DNA from 3 places in the Streptomyces solicathayae genome. Region 3 is predicted to be linked to each of the others. Evidence: riboswitches for the same ligand, from Rfam matches in the RefSeq annotation. Region 3 holds a riboswitch; each other region holds the start of a gene.

Region 1 (4,499 bases), 3.5 Mb from region 3:
GGCGTCTGACGGAACGGATCTGGGGTCATGCGGGACGTACTCACCCACGAAGGCAGCGCCTTCATCAACTTCCGGGACCACCCCTTCGCAAGCGCTTCCGCGCATGGGTATCGGTGGGTCGACGTCAAGCGGCTGCGGATGCCTGCGGCGGCGCTGGCAGACCGAGCCCTGCTGGCCGCGCTCATCGGGCACGAGCAGTTCCGGGACGACTACGCGGGCGGGGGAGTCACGTCGGACGGGACGCGGCATGGGCCGTACTGGCTGAGTCGCGTCACGCCCGAGGCGTACGAGCACGTGGGCGCGGACGAGGCCGCGCGGTCGCTGTGGGAGTGGGCGAACCAGTACGAGACCGTCCCCGCCGGACTGGCGGCGGAGCTGCGGAGGGAGGCGATCGACCGGTGGGTCGCGGCGGACCGCGTCTACCGGCTCAGTGGGCTCGGCGAGGAGGACTTCCACGACTGGGGCGGGGTGCACGGGGAGTTCCACGAGTTCGTGGCCGTCGATCGGAAGGCGGGGCGGGTGACGGTGCTGGTCGCGGCCGACGACTGAGGAGGCCGTGGCAGCTTCCGCTGCTTCAGGCGGTGGGGGACTCCCGCGCCGCCCACGCGTCCAGCTCCTCCGCCGTGCGCGGGCCGGGTACGCCGTCCGGGAGCAGGTCGCGCTCTCGCAGCAGGCGGGTCACGGCCATGCCCCAGGGGCGGCGCAGGCGCGCCGCGGCCAGCAGGGCGTCGTCGGCGAGCAGCTCCTCGACCGGGCCCGTGCGCAGGCCGGCGGGGGAGAGCACCGCGGCGTCGTCCGCCCAGCGCAGCGCCAGGTCCACGTCGTGCGTCGCCATCACCACCGTCGTGCCCCCATCCCGTAGCCGGCCCAGGATCTCGAGGAGTCGTTCCTGCCCGTGCGGGTCGAGTCCCGCCGTCGGCTCGTCCATGATCAGCACACGCGGACGCATCGCCACCGCGCCGGCGATCGCCGCCCGCTTGCGCTGCCCGTACGAGAGCAGGTGCGTCGGCCGGTCCTCCAGCGCCGTGATGTCCAGCGCCTCCAACGCTTCGCGGACCCGCAGCCGTACCTCGTCCTCCGGCAGGCCCAGGTTCAACGGCCCGAACGACACGTCCTGACCGACCGACGCGGCGAACAGCTGGTCGTCCGGGTCCTGCACCACCAACTGCACCGTCGTGCGCAGCCGGGTCAGCCCCTTGCGGTCGTACGACACGTCCTCGCCGGCCAGCCGCAGCGCGCCGCGGGCGACCTGCAGGCCGCCGCTCAGCAGGCGCATCAGGGTCGTCTTTCCGCTTCCGTTGCGGCCCAGGAGCGCCATCGCACGCCCGTCCGGCACGGCGAAGTCGATCCCGTCGAAGACCGGCGGACCGTCCTCGTACGCGAACCCCGCCCGCACGAGCTCGACGACCGGGGGCGGAGGGGGCGCTGAGGGGTTGGCTGCGGGTGTCACGGGAGGGACCTTTCCAGTACGAGAGTGAGGGCGACCAGTCCGGTCAGCAGGGCCGCCGTCGCCGCGAGGAACCGGCGCGAGACCGCGGCTTGCGGCACCAGGACCCGCAGCGTGCCGTCGTAGCCGCGCCCGGCGAGACCGGTCTGCAGCCGCTGAGCCCGGTCGAAGGCGCGTACGAACGCGGTCGCGCCGAGGCCGGCCAGCGAACGCCAGGTCGCGGCCCGGGTGGTCAGGCCGAGCCGGGCCGCCTGCGCCTGCCGGATCCGGGAGACCGCGTCCAGGAGCAGGAAGCTGATCCGGTACATCACGAGGGCCACGTCCACGACCGGCGCGGGCACGCCCGCCCCGACCAGCCGGGGCAGCACGTCCGAGACCGGTGTGGTGAACGCGAACAGCAGCACGCCCAGCGAGGCCGCCGAGGTACGCAGCAGCAACTCGCCCGCGTGCACCGGGCCGTCCGGGGCCAGGGCCACGAACGAGCCCGGCCCGCCCACCTGGAACAGCAGCGGCACCGCGCCCGTCACGCAGAACCCCAGCGGGATCCGGAACGCCCGCCACAGCTGACGGGGCGGCACCCCGGCAGGGCCGAGCAGCACGGTCAGCGTCGTGGCGGCGACCAGCAGCGCGCCGGGCCACGGCGGCAGGCACACGGCGCAGAGCGTGAGACCGAAGCCGAGCACGGCCTTGTCGAGAGGATGGCGGCGGCGCCAGCGACTGCTGTGCGCGGCCGCGTCGATCGGCAGCACGGGCGGCGGCTACGCGTCGCCGGTGGACGGCGCCGAGGGCCGGCGGGTGGACGGCGTCGAGGCCCCGTCGGCGGGGGGAGCCGACGGCCCGTCGGCGGACGGCCGGGAGGCGGTGTCGGCAGCGGGCCGCGACAGCCCGTCGGCGGACGGCCGCCGCGACGGCCCCTCCGCGGACGTCCCCGAAGCCCCGGCGGCGGGTACGTCCGTGGCCGCGTTCGCGCGCGCGTCGTCGTCCACGCCCCCGCCCGCGTCCCCATCCACACCCGCGTCCCCGTCCGCACCCGAACCCGCGGCCCCGTCCCGCGTCGCCGAAGCGGCCAGCGCCCTCGCCTCCCCCTGCTTCCGCCCCTTCCGCAGGCCGAAGTAGTACGCGAGCACCCCTGCGCCCATCGCCGCCTGCAGTGAGAACAGCGCGGACTCGACCTCGCCCGACGGAGGCTCGTACAGCGGGCTGAACCAGGGCTCGTAGTCCGGTTCCAGCTCGGTGATCGCCGCCTCGGCCTCCCCGTCCGACCCCGCGAACGGCTGCTCCTTGTGGTCGCCGAGGCCCAGCACCAGCGGCAGGACGGCGAGCGCCGCCACCGTGAGCAGCAGCAACGTGTTGATCTTCGCGTTACGACTCATCACCGGACCACGGCCTCCTTCGTCGTCGCCTTCCCGCCGTCGGTTCCGCCCCGCAGCAGGACGCCGAGCCGAGTCAGTTCACCCTTGCTGGACTGGATCAGGAGCCGCATGACCAGCACGGTCAGCAGCCCCTCGCTGACGGCGAGCGGGATCTGCGTGACGGCGAAGATGGACCCGAACTTCGCGAGCGCTCCGAGGAATCCGGTGCCCTGGTCGGGGAACGCCAGCGCGAGCTGGACGCTGGTGACGCAGTACGTCGTCAGGTCGGCGAAGAACGCGCCGAAGAACACGGTCACCATCAGAGGCACGTCGAAGCGCCGCAGCAGCCGGTAGACCCCGTACCCCGCCCACGGCCCGGCGATCGCCATCGAGAAGACGTTCGCGCCCAGTGTGGTCAGCCCGCCGTGGGCGAGCAGCAGGGCCTGGAACAGCAGCGTGATCGTGCCGAGCACCGCCATGATCGGCGGCCGGAACAGGATCGCGCCGAGCCCGGTGCCGGTGGGGTGCGAACAACTTCCCGTGACGGACGGCAGCTTGAGTGCGGACAGGACGAACGTGAAGGCGCCGGAGGCACCCAGCAGCAGGGTCGACTCGGGATGCGCCTTGACCTCACGGGTCAGGGCACGGACGCCGTGGACGACGAAGGGGGCGGACGCCGCACCCCACGCCGCCGCGTGCAAGGGGGGCAGGTACCCCTCGGCTATATGCATGGTTGGGAGACCCTCTCCAGCACCTCGTGGATGGACAACGCACCTTGGCCGGTCTCCTGGCTGACGGTCATGCCGCCCGGACTCCGCCTTCCCACACCGCAGCGGTTCTCCGCAGCGGTCCAGTGGCTTCCCGCGAGGGATGGAGCCGGACCTCCCGATCACAGTGGCGAGGGCCGCACCGGTACTTCACCGGTTTCCCGTACACCAAGGCCCTGCGACATTAGTGCGTTGACCAGGCGCATCACAACATGGCCGGGTTTCGGCGGTGTCGTCCGGCCGGTGCCCCACGTCGTCCGCCCGCTCCCGTACGCGGGTCACTCCTTGCGGTAGCCGTACGCCTCCGACGCCGCCGCGGTCACCGCGTCCAGGTCCCCGCCGGCGCTCGCCGTGACGAGCGCGGCGACGGCCCCCTCGACGAACGGGGCGTCCACGAGCCGTGCGTCCGGGGGCAGTTCGTCACCCTCCGCGAGCATTGCCTTCACCGTCAGTACAGCGCTGCCGAGGTCGACGAGGAGCGCCACCCCGGCGCCCTCGTCCACCGCCCGCGCCGCCTCCGCGATCAGCTCGGAGCTGGTGCCGAGGCCGCCGTCGGGAGTACCGCCGGCGGCGGCGAGCGCTGCGTACGGGCCGCCGCCGGCGAGTCCCCGGGCCAGTTCGGCCACGGAGTCGGCGACGGCGGCGCTGTGCGAGACGAGCACGATCCCGACCCGGTTCGCGGAGTGATCGCCCGTCACGCGGCCACCTCCGCCAGGGCGCCGATCAGCAGGGCCGAGGACGTCGCCCCCGGGTCCTGGTGCCCGATGCTGCGCTCGCCGAGATAGCTGGCGCGGCCCTTGCGCGCCTGCAGCGGCACGGTGTCCAGGGCGCCCTGCCCGGCGGCGTCCCGGGCCGCCCCGAAGGACTCGGCCAGCGCCGCGACGGCGGGCAGCAGCGCGTCGAGCATCGTCTTGTCCCCGGCCTTCGCCCCGC
Region 2 (4,499 bases), 1.7 Mb from region 3:
CGTGCAGCGCGTTGGAACGGGTCGCCTCAGGCGCGCGGATCGACTCCACGACGGAAGATCTCATGTCAGCCGCGTCGGCGGCGCGCCTGCCACAGCCCGGCCGCACCGAGGGCCAGTACGGCCGCCCCGCCCGCCACGACGCCGACCGACGGCCCGGAGTCCGCGTCCTTCCCGGCCGCCGAGGGCTTCGACGTCGGCTTGCCCGCCGTCTTCGCCGGGACCTCCACCTGCTCCCCGCAGCCCGTCCTCGGGTACCCCGAGATCCCGCACAGCAGCGCCGCGCTGTTGTACCGCAGCGGCTTCGCCACCGCCGCCAGCGCCTCCGCGCTCGTCCCGTCCGGGCCGATCCGCGCGCAGCCGGTGCGCTGCTCCGGCGGCGTGCCGCCGTCCGCGGCGTCCTCGGGCGTGCCGAAGTCGATGACGACCGCGACCCGCTTCGTACCCGCCTTCGGGGGCGTGTCCGCGCAGACCTTCGCGAAGTCCGGGGCGGTGCGCGGCCGCGCCGCGTCGGCGGAGTCCACGCTGAGCGCGAACCGGAAGCCGTTGACGTCGCCGTCCGCGGGGCGGGCGGTCGCCGGGCCCTGCGTGGCGTACGCCCACTTTCCCGCGGCGCCGTCCCAGAACGACCAGTAGCGGTACCCGGCCGCCTGCGCGGGCGCGGCGGCGAGCAGCGTCAGCAGGACCGCCGTGACGGCGGCGCCCAGTCGGCCCCTCACTTCTTGCGCCCGCTCAGCAGGAACCCGATGCCGACGCCGACGACCGTGCCGATGCCGATGATCCACCAGATGTTGAACGAGCCCTCGTCCTCGGCGTGGTTGCCGGTCGTCTCCGGACCCTGCGGCGCCGGGCCGGTCGCGTTGAGGCCCTCGACGAGGTCGGTGCCGCCGAACTTGTGCGGGTCCGCGCCCATCGCCTTCGCCGCGAAGATCAGCTGCGCGTACGCGGCCGGTCCGTTGGTCTTCGCCCACGCGGGGGCGTTCTTCTCCAGCCAGGTGAGCGCGCCGGTGGCCTGCTGGGTGTGGCCGGACGCGCCCAGCGCGACGACCGCGTCGGCGGTGTTGCCGAAGTCGGGCTGCTCGGCCGGGTCGGTCGCGCCGGGCATCGGCGGGCTGAGGAGGTGGCCGGTCTTCTCCAGCGCGGCGGCCAGGTAGGAGGCGCCGTTGAGCGCGGCCCGGTCGATGGTCTGCGGGGTCTTGTCCTCGCAGCTCGGGTTCTGCTGCGGCTGCACGTTGCCGGCGAGGATGCCCTTGCCGAGGCCGGCCAGCGCGGCGGCGGCCGTCGCGTCGGCATTGGCGAACAGCTTGCCGGACTTGTCCGGCTGGTACGCGAACGCGCCCGGCCCGGCCTTGTCGGAGCAGGGCAGCGCGAAGGTGAGCAGCGCGTCGTACGGGGTCCTGCCCGTCGTCGACTTCACCGCGCCGGGCTTCTCGCCGCTCGCGGCGAGCGCCCCGATGACGATCGAGGTGGAGTTGGCGTCGCTGGGGCTGCCGGGGTTGTACCCCCAGCCGCCGTCCGGGTTCTGGGCGCTCTTCAGCCAGCCGGAGGCCGACTTGACGGCCTGGGTGACCGCGTCCGTGGCGCCGCCCTCGGCGACCTTCGGCCGCTCGGTGCCGGACAGCGCCTGGAGCGCGACGGCCGTGGCGTTGGTGTCCAGCATGGTGGCCGGGTCGCAGTTCTTGGCCGGGTCGGGCCGGTACGAGGTGAACGCGCCGCTCTCGCACTGCTGGCCCATCAGCCAGTCCACGGACACCTGGGCGGGCTTGATGCCGACCGAGTGCTGCGCGATGAACGCGAGCGACTGGCGCCAGACGCCGTCGTAGGTGGGGTCGTTCACGCCGTACAGGCCGGACGGGATCACCGGGGACGGGGCGGGAGAGGGCGCGGCGGACGCGGCGGGGGCGGCGATCCCGGCACCGGCGGTGCAGAGCACGGCGGTGGCGGCGAGCGCCGCGGCGGCGCGGCGGACGGTGGTCATGCGGGCGGGCCTCTCCTGCGGGCCGGGCTCCGGCACGCTTCGGGCACCAGGCTCGGCTCCGTATTCCTCGACGGTGCCGGCGGTCACGTCCCGACGGGGCATTCCGACTCACCACCGCCAGATGGACGGTGGCTCACGGTTGCGGGTCAGTGCCGGAATTGCACCGGCTTCCCCCCGTACGGGCATGATGACGACTCGCACACTCTACCGGCAGGTACTCCGCGTGAAGCCGGGGTGCGAGCGGCCTCACACGCCGACCTCACACTGCCGCGTACGCCACCGGCTCCGTCCCCGGCACCGCCTCCGCGCGCCCCAGCTTCACGAGCCGTCGCAGGTGCGCCTCCGCCTCGCTGACGGCGATGTTCCGGGAGCCGTAGGGGATCTGCTCCCACGGCCGGTTCCACTCCATCCGCTCGGCGAGCTGCCACGGTGTCAGTGGCGTCGCAAGGAGTCCGAGGAGTCCGGTCAGCCGCTCCTCGTGGTGGTCGAGCAGTTCCCGTACGCGCCCGGCGGCGTCGGTGAAGGCGTGCTGGTGGGCCGGGAGCACCTCGGCGACGCCCAGCCGGCCGATCCGCTCCAGGGAGTCGAGGTAGTCGCCGAGGGGATCGGTGACGGTCGCGTCGTCAGGGTCCTCGTACAGGCCGATGTGCGGGCTGATCCCGGGCAGCAGGTGGTCGCCGGAGAAGAGCCGGCCGCGGCCGGGCAGGTTCGCCGGGTGCTCCTCCTCCAGGTGCAGGCAGACGTGCCCGGGGGTGTGACCGGGCGTCCAGATGCCGCGCAGCCGCCGCCCCGCGAGGTCGAGCAGTTCGCCGGGGACGATCTCCCGGTCGGGCAGGGCGGAGCGCAGCCCGGGCAGGGTCCGCATCCGCCCGCCGGCGGCGCGGGCCGCGAGCAGGGGCGCGGTGTGCTCCTCGGGCGCGCCGACGGCGGCCAGCTTGCGCGCGAGGTAGTCGAGCCACTCGCCCGGCTCGGACGAGCGGGTACGCCGGACGACGGCGGCGTCGGCGGCGTGCATGGCGATCCAGGCCCCGGACTCCTCCCGGACCCGCTCCGAGAGGCCGTGGTGGTCGGGGTGGTGGTGGGTGATGACGACGCCGTGGATCTCGGGCACGGACGTGCCGAGCTCCGCGAGCCCGCCGGTGAGTTCGTCCCAGGAGGCGGGGTCGTCCCAGCCGGTGTCGATCAGGACGGGGCCGCGGTCCGTGTCGAGGAGATGGACGAGCGTGTGGCCGAGCGGATTGTCGGGGATCGGCACCCGGATGGACCAGACGCCGCCGCCATGCTCGGTCACTCGGGTCATGATCCCTCATCTCCACGTACCAGTACGGCCATTGCTCACTATAACTAGAACTGATATCAGTTCTGAAACAGCGTCAGAACCGACACCGCGTCGACGCCGAAGTCGCCGGTCCACGGGAGGCAATCAGCCATGACCGAGCTTGTGGAGCACGGAAAGCTGTTCATCGGCGGGGAGTTGACCGACCCGCTCGGCTCCGGCGTCATCGACGTGATCTCGCCCCACACCGAGCAGGTCATCGGGCGGGTGCCGCACGCCTCGGAGGCGGACGTCGACAAGGCCGTCGCGGTCGCCCGCCGGGCGTTCGACGAGGGTCCCTGGCCGCGGATGTCGCTGGAGGAGCGGATCGCGGTCGTCACCCGGATCAAGGACGCGATCGCCGTCCGGTACGACGAGATCGGCAAACTCATCAGCGCGCAGAACGGCTCCCCGTACTCGTGGAGCATCATGGCGCAGGCGCTCGGCGCGATGATGGTCTGGGACGCGGCCATCAACGTCGCCCGCGGCTACCGGTACGAGGAGCGGCGGGCCGGCGCGCTGGGGCCGATCCTCGTCCGGCAGGAGCCGGTCGGCGTGGTCGCCGCCGTCGTGCCCTGGAACGTCCCGCAGTTCACCGCGGCCGCCAAGCTCGGACCGGCGCTGCTGGCCGGCTGCACGGCGATCCTCAAGCCGTCGCCGGAGTCGCCGCTCGACGCGTACCTGCTCGCCGAGATCGCGACCGAGGCCGGGCTGCCGGAGGGTGTGCTGTCGATCCTGCCCGCGGACCGGGAGGTCAGTGAGTACCTGGTCGGCCACCCCGGCATCGACAAGGTCTCCTTCACCGGCTCGGTCGCGGCCGGCAAGCGCGTCATGGAGGTCGCCTCGCGCAACCTCACCCGGGTCACCCTCGAACTCGGCGGCAAGTCCGCCGCGGTGGTGCTCCCGGACGCCGACCTCGAGACCGCGGTCGCCGGCATCGTCCCGGCCGCCTGGATGAACAACGGCCAGGCGTGCGTCGCGCAGACCCGGATCCTCGTCCCGCGCAGCCGGTACGACGAGATCTCCGAGGCGTTCGCGGCCGCGGCCGGCGCCCTGGTGGTCGGCGACCCGCTCGACCCGGCGACGCAGGTCGGCCCGCTGGTCGCGCAGCGTCAGCAGCAGCGTTCGCTCGACTACATCCGGATCGGCCAGGACGAGGGCGCGAAGGTCCTCACCGGCGGCGGCCGCCCGGCCGGCCTGGAGCGCGGC
Region 3 (4,499 bases):
GCGACGGCGTCCGGGCCCACCACGACCGCCCCGCGCCACGGCGTCAGCCGCACCTCGTCGGCGGGCAGCAGCGCCCGCAGTTGGGCCGAGGACAGTCGCCCGAGCGGCGCGAGCGCGTACCCGGCGCGCTCCCCCAGCCCGCCGGGGGCAGGCGGCGCGCCGTTCGGGACCGGAGGCGGTACGGGCACGGGCTCGGCGTCCACCCGGGCGCGCGCGACGGCGGCGGGGAGGTCGGGTACGTGCCCTTCGGGCAGCTCCCGTACGCGCCAGGCGCCGTTCCCGGCGGCCTGCGCGACCCGCAGAAACGCGTCCGCGGCCGCGAGCGCGGCTCGTGGCGCGTCCGAGGCCGCGAGGCGGAACGCCCGGCCGCCGACGTACAGCAGGGCGGCGTCCCCCGGTCCTGCGATCAAGGTCACATCGCCGCCGAGCCCCGCCACGTCCCCGCGGCCGTCGTCCAGGACGAAGAGGAAACGGCCGGACAGGGCCGCCGTCCAGGGCTCCGCGCACAGCAGCGCGTCCAGCGTCCGGGCCCACAACTGCACGTCCGCGTGGCCGAGTCCGTCGAGCGCGGCGGCCGGGGAGGCGACGATGTTCCGGATGCGTTCGTGGCCGGCGGAGGGCAGCAGGCCCGCCTCCGTCAGCAGCCCGGCCAGTTCCGCCCCGCAGCCGTCGCCGAGGCCGCGCAGCTCCGCGTTGCCGCGCGAGGTGATCGTGATCCGCCCGTCGCCCAGCGACTCGGCCGCGGCGGCCAGGACCTCGACCTGACGCGACGTCAGGCGACCTGCGGGCAGGCGCAGTCGGGCCAGACGCCCGTCGTCGGCGGGGTGCAGGCGCAGCGCCCCGGGGCAGGCGTCGCCTCGGTCCCTTATGAGAGGTTCGCCCGACTCGGGCGAGGTGTGTGGGGTGGGCGGCATGGCGGCGAGCATACCCACGGGAAACCGGCGTTCCACGAGGTGTGATCCGGTCGACTCCACGGCTCCGCCCGCCTCGCCGCGGCCAGGATCTACTATGCAGACGGCATGGGGTCCCAGGACCCCGGGGAGGAAGCCCGGTGAGAATCCGGCGCGGTCCCGCCACTGTGAGCCGGCCCCGCCGAAAGGGGACGGTGAGTCAGGAACTCCCTTCCCCAAGCTCTCGGCTTCGCTCGAGCAGGGGATGCCCCAACCCACACGACCACCCGGGGCGCGGACAACCCCGAGGAAGGCCTGCGCTCGCATGCGAATTCTGTTGCTGTCGCACTCCGACACCGACCTGCTCAGTGCCCGCGCGGCCGGCGGTCCGGTCGAGTACCGGTTCGCCAACCCCTCCCGGCTCCCCGCGGCCGACCTGCCCGGGCTGCTCGACGACGCCGGCCTCGTCGTCGTCCGCCTCCTCGGCGGCGTCCGCGCCTGGCAGGAGGGCCTCGACGCGATCCGCGCCGCCGGGAAGCCGGTCGTCGTGCTCACCGGCGAACAGGCCCCCGACGCCCAGCTCATGGCCGCCTCCACCGTGCCGATCGGAGTCGCCACCGAGGCGCACGCCTACCTGGCGCACGGCGGCCCGGACAACCTGGAGCAGCTGGCCCGGTTCCTGTCCGACACCGTCCTGCTGACCGGCCACGGCTTCGAGGCCCCGGCCGCCGCCCCGACCTGGGGCCCGCTGGAGCGCACCCCGCGCACCACCACCGGCCCGACCGTCGCCGTGCTCTACTACCGCGCCCACCACATGAGCGGGAACACCGCCTTCGTCGGCGCCCTGTGCGACGCGATCGAGGACACCGGCGCGCAGGCCCTGCCGCTGTACGTGGCCTCCCTGCGCGCCCCCGAGCCGGAGCTGCTCGACCGCCTGAAGGGCGCGGACGCGATCGTCACCACCGTTCTCGCGGCCGGCGGCACCAAGCCCGCCGAGGCGCAGGCCGGCGGGGACGAGGAGGCCTGGGACGCGGGCGCGCTCGCCGCCCTCGACGTCCCGGTGCTCCAGGCCCTGTGCCTGACCGGTTCGCGCTCCGCCTGGGAGGAGAACGACGAGGGCCTCTCGCCGCTGGACGCCGCCAGCCAGGTCGCCGTCCCCGAGTTCGACGGACGCCTGATCACCGTCCCGTTCTCCTTCAAGGAGATCGACGAGGACGGCCTGCCCGCGTACGTCGCCGACGCCGAGCGCGCGGCCCGCGTCGCCGGGATCGCGGTGCGCCACGCCCGTCTGCGGCACATCCCGAACGCCGAGAAGAAGCTCGCGCTGGTCCTCTCCGCGTACCCCACCAAGCACTCCCGCATCGGCAACGCGGTCGGCCTGGACACCCCCGCCTCCGCCGTCGCGCTGCTGCGCCGACTGCGCGCCGAGGGCTACGACTTCGGCCCGGTCGAGGACATCCCCGGCCTGGTCTCCGGCGACGGCGACGAGCTGATCTACGCCCTGATCGAGGCCGGCGGCCACGACCAGGACTGGCTCACCGAGGAGCAGCTGGCCAAGAACCCGGTCCGCATCCCGGCCGCCGACTACAAGCGCTGGTACGCCGAACTCCCCGCCGAGCTGCGCGAGCAGGTCGAGGAGCACTGGGGCCCGGCCCCCGGCGAGATGTTCCTGGACCGGTCCCGCAACCCGGAGGGCGACATCGTCCTCGCGGCGCTGCGCCGCGGGAACCTGCTGGTCCTCATCCAGCCGCCGCGCGGCTTCGGCGAGAACCCGATCGCGATCTACCACGACCCCGATCTGCCGCCCTCGCACCACTACCTGGCCGCCTACCGCTGGATCGCCGCCCGCGCCGAGGACGGCGGCTTCGGCGCCGACGCCATGGTGCACCTGGGCAAGCACGGCAACCTGGAGTGGCTGCCCGGCAAGAACGCGGGCCTGTCCGCCGCCTGTGGCCCGGACGCCGCGCTCGGCGACCTGCCGCTGGTCTACCCGTTCCTGGTCAACGACCCGGGCGAGGGCACCCAGGCCAAGCGCCGGGTGCACGCCACCCTCGTCGACCACCTCGTGCCGCCGATGGCGCGCGCCGACTCGTACGGCGACATCGCCCGCCTGGAGCAGCTGCTCGACGAGTACGCGCAGATCAGCAGCATGGACCCGGCGAAGCTGCCGGCCATCCGCGCCCAGATCTGGACGCTGATCCAGGCCGCCAAGCTCGACCACGACCTCGGCCTGGAGGAGCGGCCGGAGGACGACGGCTTCGACGACTTCCTGCTGCACGTCGACGGCTGGCTCTGCGAGGTCAAGGACGCCCAGATCCGCGACGGTCTGCACGTCCTCGGCGGCGCGCCGACCGGCGAGGCCCGGGTCAACCTGGTCCTGTCCATCCTGCGCGCCCGTCAGATCTGGGGCGGTACGCAGGCCCTGCCCGGCCTGCGCGAGGCGCTCGGCCTGGACGAGTCCGCCGCCACCCGCACCACCGCCGACGAGGCGGAGGCGAAGGCACGCGAGCTGGTCGAGGCCATGGAGGCCGCGGACTGGAGCCCGGAGGCCGTCGCGACGGTCGCCGCCGACCACGGTCGGGCGGTCGCGGACATCCTCGACTTCGCCGCCCGTCAGGTCGTGCCGCGCCTTGCCGCCACCACCGACGAGCTGACCCACGCCGTGCACGCCCTGAACGGCGGCTTCGTGCCGGCCGGCCCGTCCGGCTCGCCGCTGCGCGGCCTGGTCAACGTGCTGCCGACCGGCCGGAACTTCTACTCCGTCGACCCCAAGGCCGTGCCGTCCCGCCTCGCGTGGGAGACCGGCCAGGCGCTCGCCGACTCCCTCCTGGAGCGGTACCGCACCGACAACGGCGACTGGCCGACCTCGGTGGGCCTGTCCCTGTGGGGCACGAGCGCGATGCGCACCGCCGGCGACGACGTCGCCGAGGCGCTCGCCCTCCTCGGCGTCCGCCCGGTGTGGGACGAGGCGTCCCGCCGCGTCAACGGCCTCGAGGCCATCCCGCTCGCCGAGCTGGGCCGCCCCCGCGTCGACGTCACGCTGCGCATCTCCGGCTTCTTCCGGGACGCGTTCCCGCACGTCATCGGCCTGCTCGACGACGCCGTCCGGCTGGTCGCCGGGCTCGCGGACGAGTCCGCCGAGGAGAACTACGTCCGGGCCCACGCGCAGGCCGACCTGGCCGCGCACGGCGACGAGCGCCGCGCCACCACCCGCATCTTCGGCTCCCGTCCGGGCACGTACGGCGCGGGCCTGCTCCAGCTGATCGACTCCCGCGACTGGCGCACCGACGCCGACCTCGCCGAGGTGTACACGGTGTGGGGCGGCTACGCGTACGGCCGCGGCCTCGACGGCCGCCCGGCCCGCGAGGAGATGGAGACCGCGTACAAGCGGATCGCGGTGGCCGCGAAGAACACGGACACCCGCGAGCACGACATCGCCGACTCGGACGACTACTTCCAGTACCACGGCGGCATGGTCGCCACCGTCCGCGCGCTGACCGGCACCGCGCCCGAGGCGTACATCGGCGACTCGACCCGCCCCGAGACCGTCCGCACCCGCACCCTCGTCGAGGAGACCTCCCGGGTCTTCCGCGCCCGCGTGGTCAACCC

Evidence for each region. A riboswitch is a leader RNA that binds a small molecule or an ion and turns the genes downstream of it on or off. The one in region 3 is predicted to bind cobalamin.
Region 1: another riboswitch for cobalamin. It lies ahead of R2D22_RS33625 (energy-coupling factor ABC transporter permease); the one in region 3 lies ahead of cobN (cobaltochelatase subunit CobN).
Region 2: another riboswitch for cobalamin. It lies ahead of R2D22_RS25885 (prenyltransferase/squalene oxidase repeat-containing protein); the one in region 3 lies ahead of cobN (cobaltochelatase subunit CobN).

The regions. Positions count from the first base shown of each region.
Region 1 covers NZ_CP137573.1:7,355,761-7,360,259, forward strand. The annotation lists gene R2D22_RS33600 (SMI1/KNR4 family protein) at 1-9, shown strand, start outside; gene R2D22_RS33605 (hypothetical protein) at 28-549, shown strand; gene R2D22_RS33610 (ATP-binding cassette domain-containing protein) at 575-1,450, opposite strand; gene cbiQ (cobalt ECF transporter T component CbiQ) at 1,447-2,196, opposite strand; partial or broken gene R2D22_RS33620 (energy-coupling factor ABC transporter substrate-binding protein) at 2,464-2,820, opposite strand; gene R2D22_RS33625 (energy-coupling factor ABC transporter permease) at 2,820-3,530, opposite strand; cobalamin riboswitch at 3,560-3,754, opposite strand; gene R2D22_RS33630 (PTS-dependent dihydroxyacetone kinase phosphotransferase subunit DhaM) at 3,845-4,264, opposite strand; gene dhaL (dihydroxyacetone kinase subunit DhaL) at 4,261-4,499, opposite strand, start outside.
Region 2 covers NZ_CP137573.1:5,594,816-5,599,314, forward strand. The annotation lists gene R2D22_RS25875 (energy-coupling factor transporter transmembrane component T family protein) at 1-64, opposite strand, end outside; gene R2D22_RS25880 (SCO2322 family protein) at 66-716, opposite strand; gene R2D22_RS25885 (prenyltransferase/squalene oxidase repeat-containing protein) at 713-1,975, opposite strand; cobalamin riboswitch at 2,037-2,202, opposite strand; gene R2D22_RS25890 (MBL fold metallo-hydrolase) at 2,235-3,275, opposite strand; gene R2D22_RS25895 (aldehyde dehydrogenase) at 3,405-4,499, shown strand, end outside.
Region 3 covers NZ_CP137573.1:3,864,050-3,868,548, reverse strand. The annotation lists gene R2D22_RS17735 (cobalamin biosynthesis protein CobG) at 1-926, opposite strand, end outside; cobalamin riboswitch at 1,005-1,144, shown strand; gene cobN (cobaltochelatase subunit CobN) at 1,216-4,499, shown strand, end outside.